DNA from 3 places in the Streptomyces sp. NBC_01077 genome. Region 2 is predicted to be linked to each of the others. Evidence: riboswitches for the same ligand, from Rfam matches in the RefSeq annotation. Region 2 holds a riboswitch; each other region holds the start of a gene.
The links. Region 2 has a riboswitch for thiamine pyrophosphate ahead of OG462_RS31030 (thiamine ABC transporter substrate binding subunit). Riboswitches for the same ligand answer to the same signal wherever they lie in the genome.
Positions count from the first base shown of each region.

Region 1: linked by a shared signal. The riboswitch ahead of thiC (phosphomethylpyrimidine synthase ThiC) and the one ahead of OG462_RS31030 (thiamine ABC transporter substrate binding subunit) in region 2 are both predicted to bind thiamine pyrophosphate.
Region 3: linked by a shared signal. The riboswitch ahead of thiO (glycine oxidase ThiO) and the one ahead of OG462_RS31030 (thiamine ABC transporter substrate binding subunit) in region 2 are both predicted to bind thiamine pyrophosphate.

Region 1 covers NZ_CP108669.1:5,039,777-5,042,037, forward strand. The annotation lists gene OG462_RS22675 (YibE/F family protein) at 1-885, opposite strand, end outside; TPP riboswitch at 957-1,103, shown strand; gene thiC (phosphomethylpyrimidine synthase ThiC) at 1,097-2,261, shown strand, end outside.
Region 2 covers NZ_CP108669.1:6,820,441-6,822,701, forward strand. The annotation lists gene rlmN (23S rRNA (adenine(2503)-C(2))-methyltransferase RlmN) at 1-955, shown strand, start outside; TPP riboswitch at 985-1,095, shown strand; gene OG462_RS31030 (thiamine ABC transporter substrate binding subunit) at 1,178-2,261, shown strand, end outside.
Region 3 covers NZ_CP108669.1:3,070,918-3,073,178, reverse strand. The annotation lists gene thiO (glycine oxidase ThiO) at 1-1,048, opposite strand, end outside; TPP riboswitch at 1,046-1,159, opposite strand; gene OG462_RS13685 (NAD(P)/FAD-dependent oxidoreductase) at 1,242-2,261, shown strand, end outside.

The DNA.
Region 1 (2,261 bases), 1.8 Mb from region 2:
GAACGAACCGAGCAGTCCGATCAGCATGAGCGAGATCAGTGTGCCGAGCACCGCGACCGAGGTGCGGGCCGAGAGCCCGTGGCACATGTAGAGCGCGATCAGCATGATCGCGCTCGACCCGACCACCGCCACGATCAGCGGATTCGATCCCTCCAGGATCGCCGGCAGGATGAAGAGCGTCAGCACCAGGAAGCTCGCGGCGAGCGCGATCAGCGCCATCACGCCCCGCATGCGGCCGACGAGCACGACCACGAGGGCGAAGATCCCGGCGAGCACCGCCATCGGGACCTTCCGGTTCACGTCCGTCACCGAGAACTGCAGGTCGCGCGGGGCGTCGGGCGCGTACGCCACCACCACACCCTGCCCCTCGTGCAGTTGGCGCGGTGCGTCCGGCTGCACGATCTCGGTGAACGTGCGCCCCTTCTCCGGGCCGGTGGTGACCTCGATCGTCGCCTTCCCGCAGTCTCCCTGCTGGGCGTTGACCGCCTCGCGCCCCTCCGGGGTGGAGGTGTCCCCGGTCGGTGGGACCTGCCCGGCGTTCACGTCCTTGCAGTCGACCTGCTCGACCGATACGACCTTGCCCTGCTCGGTCTGCCGGTCGAAGCCGACTCCGGTGCGCTCGTGCGCCGGGGTGCCACCGGGCCACAGGACCACGAGCCCGACCGCGACGGCCGTGGCGAAGGGGATCAGGATCGCGGCGATGACCTTGCGCAGATGCCGGGACACCGGGGCGGCGGGCCCGTGGCTGTGGCTGTGGCCGTGCCCGTGGGAGCTGTGCTCCCGGCCGTTCTCGTGGGACGCGCCGTGCCCCTGACCGTGCCCGTGGGAAGGGCCGGGACCGTGGTCGTGGCCGTGCGGCTCGGGAGTCTGTTGGGGGGAAGTCACCGACCGATCATCGCAAGAACGGCGGGGGCCCACTGTTCAGCACGCCAGGGATGACGCTAGCGTGGTGGCACCTTTGCACACGCGGGAGCTCGGAGCACCGGGCTGAGAGGGCGCTGATCACCGTACGCGCGTACTGATGTACGTACGGGAGGAGGCTGCGCCGACCGCCGAACCTGTTACCGGGTAATGCCGGCGTAGGGAGATCGGTCTCATGACCATTCAGGATGCACGCACGCCTGCCTCCAAGCAGGACGACACCTCTGCCGACGGCGCCCGCACGCCGGGCTGGCACAAGGGGTACGTCCAGGGCTCGCGCCCCGACCTCCGGGTGCCGGTCCGTCAGGTGCACCTCACCAACGGCAAGGACGTCACGCTGTACGACACGTCCGGCCCGTACACCGACCCCACCGTCGACACCGACGTGCGGCGGGGCCTTCCGCCGCTGCGCGAGAACTGGATCATCGCGCGCGGCGACACCGAGGAGTACGCGGGCCGCCCGGCCCGCCCCGAGGACGACGGCATCAAGCACACCTCGCCGCGCGGCGGCGGGCTGAAGAACCTCGACGCCGTCTTCCCCGGCCGCCCGCGCGTGCCGCGCCGTGGCCGCGACGGCCAGGCCGTGACCCAGCTCGCGTACGCCCGCCGGGGGGAGATCACCCCGGAGATGGAGTACGTGGCGATCCGGGAGAACGTCTCCCCCGAGGTCGTACGGGAGGAGATCGCGGCGGGTCGCGCGGTGCTCCCGGCCAACGTCAACCACCCGGAGATCGAGCCGATGATCATCGGCAAGCGGTTCCTGGTGAAGGTCAACGCCAACATCGGCAACTCCGCCGTCACCTCCTCCATCGAGGAGGAGGTGGAGAAGATGACCTGGGCGACCAAGTGGGGCGCCGACACGGTCATGGACCTGTCCACCGGTCGCAACATCCACACCACCCGCGAGTGGGTCCTGCGCAACTCCCCCGTACCGATCGGCACCGTGCCGCTCTACCAGGCCCTGGAGAAGGTCGACGGCCGGGCCGAGGACCTGACCTGGGAGATCTACAAGGACACGGTCATCGAGCAGGCCGAGCAGGGCGTGGACTACATGACGGTGCACGCCGGCGTACTCCTGCCGTACGTGCCGCTCACCGCGCGCCGCAAGACCGGCATCGTCTCGCGCGGCGGCTCGATCATGGCCGCCTGGTGTCTCGCCCACCACAAGGAGAACTTCCTCTACACGAACTTCGAGGAGCTCTGCGAGATCCTCGCGACGTACGACGTCACGTACTCGCTCGGCGACGGACTGCGCCCCGGCTCGATCGCGGACGCCAACGACGCGGCCCAGTTCGCGGAGCTGCGCACGCTCGGCGAGCTGAACACGATTGCCAAGCGCC
Region 2 (2,261 bases):
CTTCGCGCGGTACGCGCACGATCCCGCGGAGTGGACGGACATTCCGGCCGCCTCGCGGGAGAAGCTGGCCGGGGAGCTGCTGCCCGATCTGATGTCCGTGGTGCGGCACATCTCGTGCGACGACGACACCACCCGTAAGACCCTGTGGCGGCTGCACGACGGCACGCTGGTCGAGTCGGTGCTCATGCGTTACCCGGACCGGGTGACGATGTGCATCTCCTCGCAGGCGGGCTGCGGGATGAACTGCCCGTTCTGCGCGACGGGGCAGGCGGGGCTCGACCGGAACCTGTCGACCGCCGAGATCGTGCACCAGATCGTGGACGGCATGCGGTCGCTGCGGGACGGGGAGGTGCCCGGGGGACCGGCGCGGCTCTCCAACATCGTGTTCATGGGCATGGGGGAGCCGCTCGCGAACTACAAGCGGGTCGTCGGCTCGATCCGCCGGCTGACGGACCCCGAGCCGGACGGTCTGGGGCTGTCCCAGCGGGGGATCACCGTCTCCACCGTCGGGCTGGTGCCCGCGATGCTGCGGTTCGCCGACGAGGGCTTCAAGTGCCGGCTCGCGGTCTCGCTGCACGCCCCGGACGACGAGCTGCGGGACACCCTGGTGCCGGTGAACACGCGCTGGAAGGTGCGTGAGGTCCTCGACGCGGCCTGGGAGTACGCGGAGAAGTCCGGGCGCCGGATCTCCATCGAGTACGCGCTGATCCGGGACATCAACGACCAGGCGTGGCGGGGTGACCTGCTCGGCCGGCTGCTCAAGGGGCGCCGGGTGCACGTCAACCTGATCCCGCTGAACCCGACGCCGGGTTCGAAGTGGACGGCGTCGCGCCCCGAGGACGAGAAGGCCTTCGTCGAGGCCATCGCCCGCCACGGTGTGCCGGTGACCGTGCGCGACACCCGGGGTCAGGAGATCGACGGTGCCTGTGGACAGCTGGCCGCCGCCGAACGCTGACCTTGTATCCTGAGCTCGAACACATCTCCATATTCCGACAGGGGAGCGCCACAGCGCTGAGAGTGCGGTCACCGTAGGACCGCAGACCCTCTGAACCTTGCCCAGGTCATTCTGGGTAGGAAGTTCGGTCGTTAACTCAAGCTGTTGCGCCCTGCCCGCGTCCGGTTCGCCGGTCGTGGGCAGGGCCGCGTCTCTTCCTGGTCATGCCCAGGAGGAATCTCAGTGACCATCAAGAAGGCCGCTGCCGCCGCGCTCGTCGCGGCGCTCGGCGTCACCACCCTTGCCGCCTGCGGCACGGAGGACGTCCGGGACGCCGCCGGCAAGTCCGGCGGGCCCGTGCCGAAGACCGTGACCCTCGTGAGTCACGACTCGTTCAACGCCTCCAAGGCGGTGCTGGCCGAGTTCACGAAGCAGACCGGCTTCACCGTCAAGGTGCTGAAGAGCGGGGACGCGGGCGAGGCCGTCAACAAGGAGATCCTGACCAAGGGCTCCCCGCAGGGCGATGTCTTCTTCGGCGTCGACAACACGCTGCTGTCCCGCGCGCTCGACAACGGGATCTTCGTTCCGTACGAGGCGAAGGGCTTGGACCGGGTCCCGGAGGCGTACCGGCTCGACAAGGAGCACAGGGTCACGCCGATCGACTCCGGTGACATCTGCGTCAACTACGACAAGAAGTACTTCGCCGACAAGAAGCTGGCGCCGCCGGTGACCTTCGACGACCTGGCGAAGCCGGCGTACAAGGACCTGCTCGTCGTGGAGAACCCCGAGCGGTCCTCCCCGGGTCTCGGCTTCCTGCTCGGTACGGCTGCGAAGTACGGCGACGACGGCTGGCAGGCGTACTGGTCGAAGCTCAAGGCGAACGGTGTGAAGACCGTCGACAGCTGGGAGCTCGCCTACAACCAGGAGTTCTCCGGCTCGGCCGGCGGCAAGCAGGCCAAGGGCGACCGGCCGCTCGTCGTGTCGTACGCGTCCAGCCCGCCGGTCGAGGTGCTGTACGGCGAGCCGCAGCCGAAGGTGGCGCCCACCGGCGTGTCCACCGGCACCTGCTTCCGGCAGACGGAGTTCGCGGGTCTGCTGAACGGGGCGAAGAACCCCGAGGGCGGCAAGGCGCTGATCGACTTCCTGATCTCGAAGAAGTTCCAGGAGGACATGCCGCTCCAGATGTTCGTCAACCCGGTGGCGAAGGACGCGGCCCTGCCGGAGCTGTTCACGAAGCACGGTGTGGTCGTCGACAAGCCGGAGACCATGGCGCCCGAGAAGATCGCCGAGAAGCGTGACCCGTGGATCCAGCAGTGGTCGTCGCTCG
Region 3 (2,261 bases), 3.7 Mb from region 2:
CGGGGGACGCGGGGCGCAGTCCCGCCAGGGTCTCGGTGAGCGGCAGCTCGGTGAGCCCGGGGACGAGCTCGTGGGCGTCGCGCAGCAGCTCGTACACGCCGCCCGCCGTCACCGTGGTGTCCCAGCCCAGTTCCTCGCTGGTGGCGCCGATGACGAGTTCGCCGTTCTCGCGGGGCACCAGGTAGACGTGGCTGCCGCGGACGACGGCGCGGACGGTCCGGGAGAGGAAGGGGGCGTACGGGGCCGGTACCCGCAGGCGCAGTACCTGGCCCTTCACCGGACGCACCGGCGGCAGCACCTCGTCGGGCACGCCCGCGAGGCGCCCGCTGAGGCTGCCCGCGGCGAGGACGACCTGGTCGGCCGTCAGTTCCTCGCCTCCGGCGAGCACGACTCCGCGCGCCCGGTCCCGTACCACCGTCAGGCTCTGCGCGAGGGCGCGGTGGAAGACCACCCCGGCCCGTTCGCAGGCGACGAGGAGCGCGGTGGCGAGCCGGCGCGGGTCGACCTGGTGGTCGCCGTCCACCCGGAGCCCGCCGCGCACGCCCGGGGCCAGCATCGGTTCGAGGCGGCGGCATTCGCGGCCGCTGAGCCACTCCGAGGTGAGTCCGCAGCGGGTCTGCAGGGCGTGCAGTTCGCGCAGGTGGGCCCGGTCGTCGGCGTCGAGGGCGACGGCGAGGGTGCCGCAGGCGCGGTAGCCGACGTCGTGGCCGGTGGATTCCTCGAGCTCCGCGACGAACGCGGGATAGCGGGCGGCGGAGGCGAGGTTGAGCCCGAGCAGGGTCTCCTCGCCGTAGTGGAGTTCGGTGACGGCGGCGAGCATCCCGGCCGCGACCCGTGCGGCGCCGCCGCCGGGGGCCGGGTCGATCACTGCGGTGCGCAGGCCGCGCCGCGCGGCCCGCCAGGCCGTGACCAGTCCGATGATGCCGCCCCCGACGACGAGGACATCGGATCCACGGACATCGGATCCACGGACATCGGACGGACGGCCGTCGGGTGCATCGATTTCGGACACTTCGACTTCGGACACGTGGACATCGGAAGAACGCATGGGCGTCCAGCCCCTCCCTTCGCCGGCATGACCCGGATCAGGTTCGTACGGTCGGAGGCCGTCCCAGCCTCCCTCTCAGCCCGGTGCGTCCGGGCTCCCGCGAGTGCTTTACGCCCGACACACTAGCTTCCGCCTCCGGGGGGCCACAGACCCCTCCCTTCCTGACGGTCCGTCAGATGCGTAAGGTGGTCGGGTGAGCGAGCAGAAGCAGGCACAGCAGCACGTCGTGATCGTCGGCGCCGGCATGGCGGGCGTACAGACCGCCGTCGCCCTGCGCGGACAGGGCTTCACCGGCCCGGTGACCCTCATCGGGGCCGAGCCCCACCAGCCCTACGACCGGCCCCCGCTCTCCAAGGCCATCCTCCTCGGCAAGGCCGAGGACTCCGCCTTCGACGTCGACTTCGAGGAGCTCGGCGTCGAGCTCCGCCTCGGCCTGGACGTCACCGGGCTGCGCGCCGCCGACCACGAGATCGACACCGAGGCCGGGCCCGTCGCGTACGACACCCTGGTCGTCGCGACCGGCGCCCAGCCGGTCACCCTGCCCGGCACCGAAGGCGTCCCCGGGATCCATCTGCTGCGGACCCTCGACGACGCGGTACGCCTCGGGCCCGTCCTGGAGCGCCGCCACAGCGTCGTGGTCGTCGGCGCCGGATGGATCGGCGCCGAATTCGCCACCGCCGCGCGCGAGGCCGGCTGCGCGGTCACCGTCGTCGAGGCCGCCGACCGTCCCCTCGCCGGAGCCCTGCCCGCCGAAGTCACCGCCCCCATGGCCGAGTGGTACGGGGAGAACGGCGCCGAACTCCTCACCCACGCGCGCGTCCGCACCGTCGAGCCCGGCGCACCGGGCAGGGTCGTCCTCGCCGACGGCCGCGAGCTGCCCGCCGACGCCGTCGTCGTCGGCATCGGCGCCCTCCCCGCCACCGGCTGGCTCGCCGGCTCGGGCATCGCCCTCGACCCGAGCGGCGCAGTCACCGCCGACGAGCGGCTGCGCACCAACCTGCCCGATGTGTACGCGGTCGGGGACTGCGCCTCCTTCCCGTCCGCCCGCTACGGCCGGCGCCTCCTCGTCCACCACTGGGACAACGCGCTCCAGGGCCCCCGCACGGTCGCCGCGACGATCACCGGGGCCGACTCGGGGCCGTACGACCCCGTCCCGTACTTCTGGTCCGAGCAGTTCGGCCGCTTCGTCCAGTACGCCGGTCACCACGCGGGC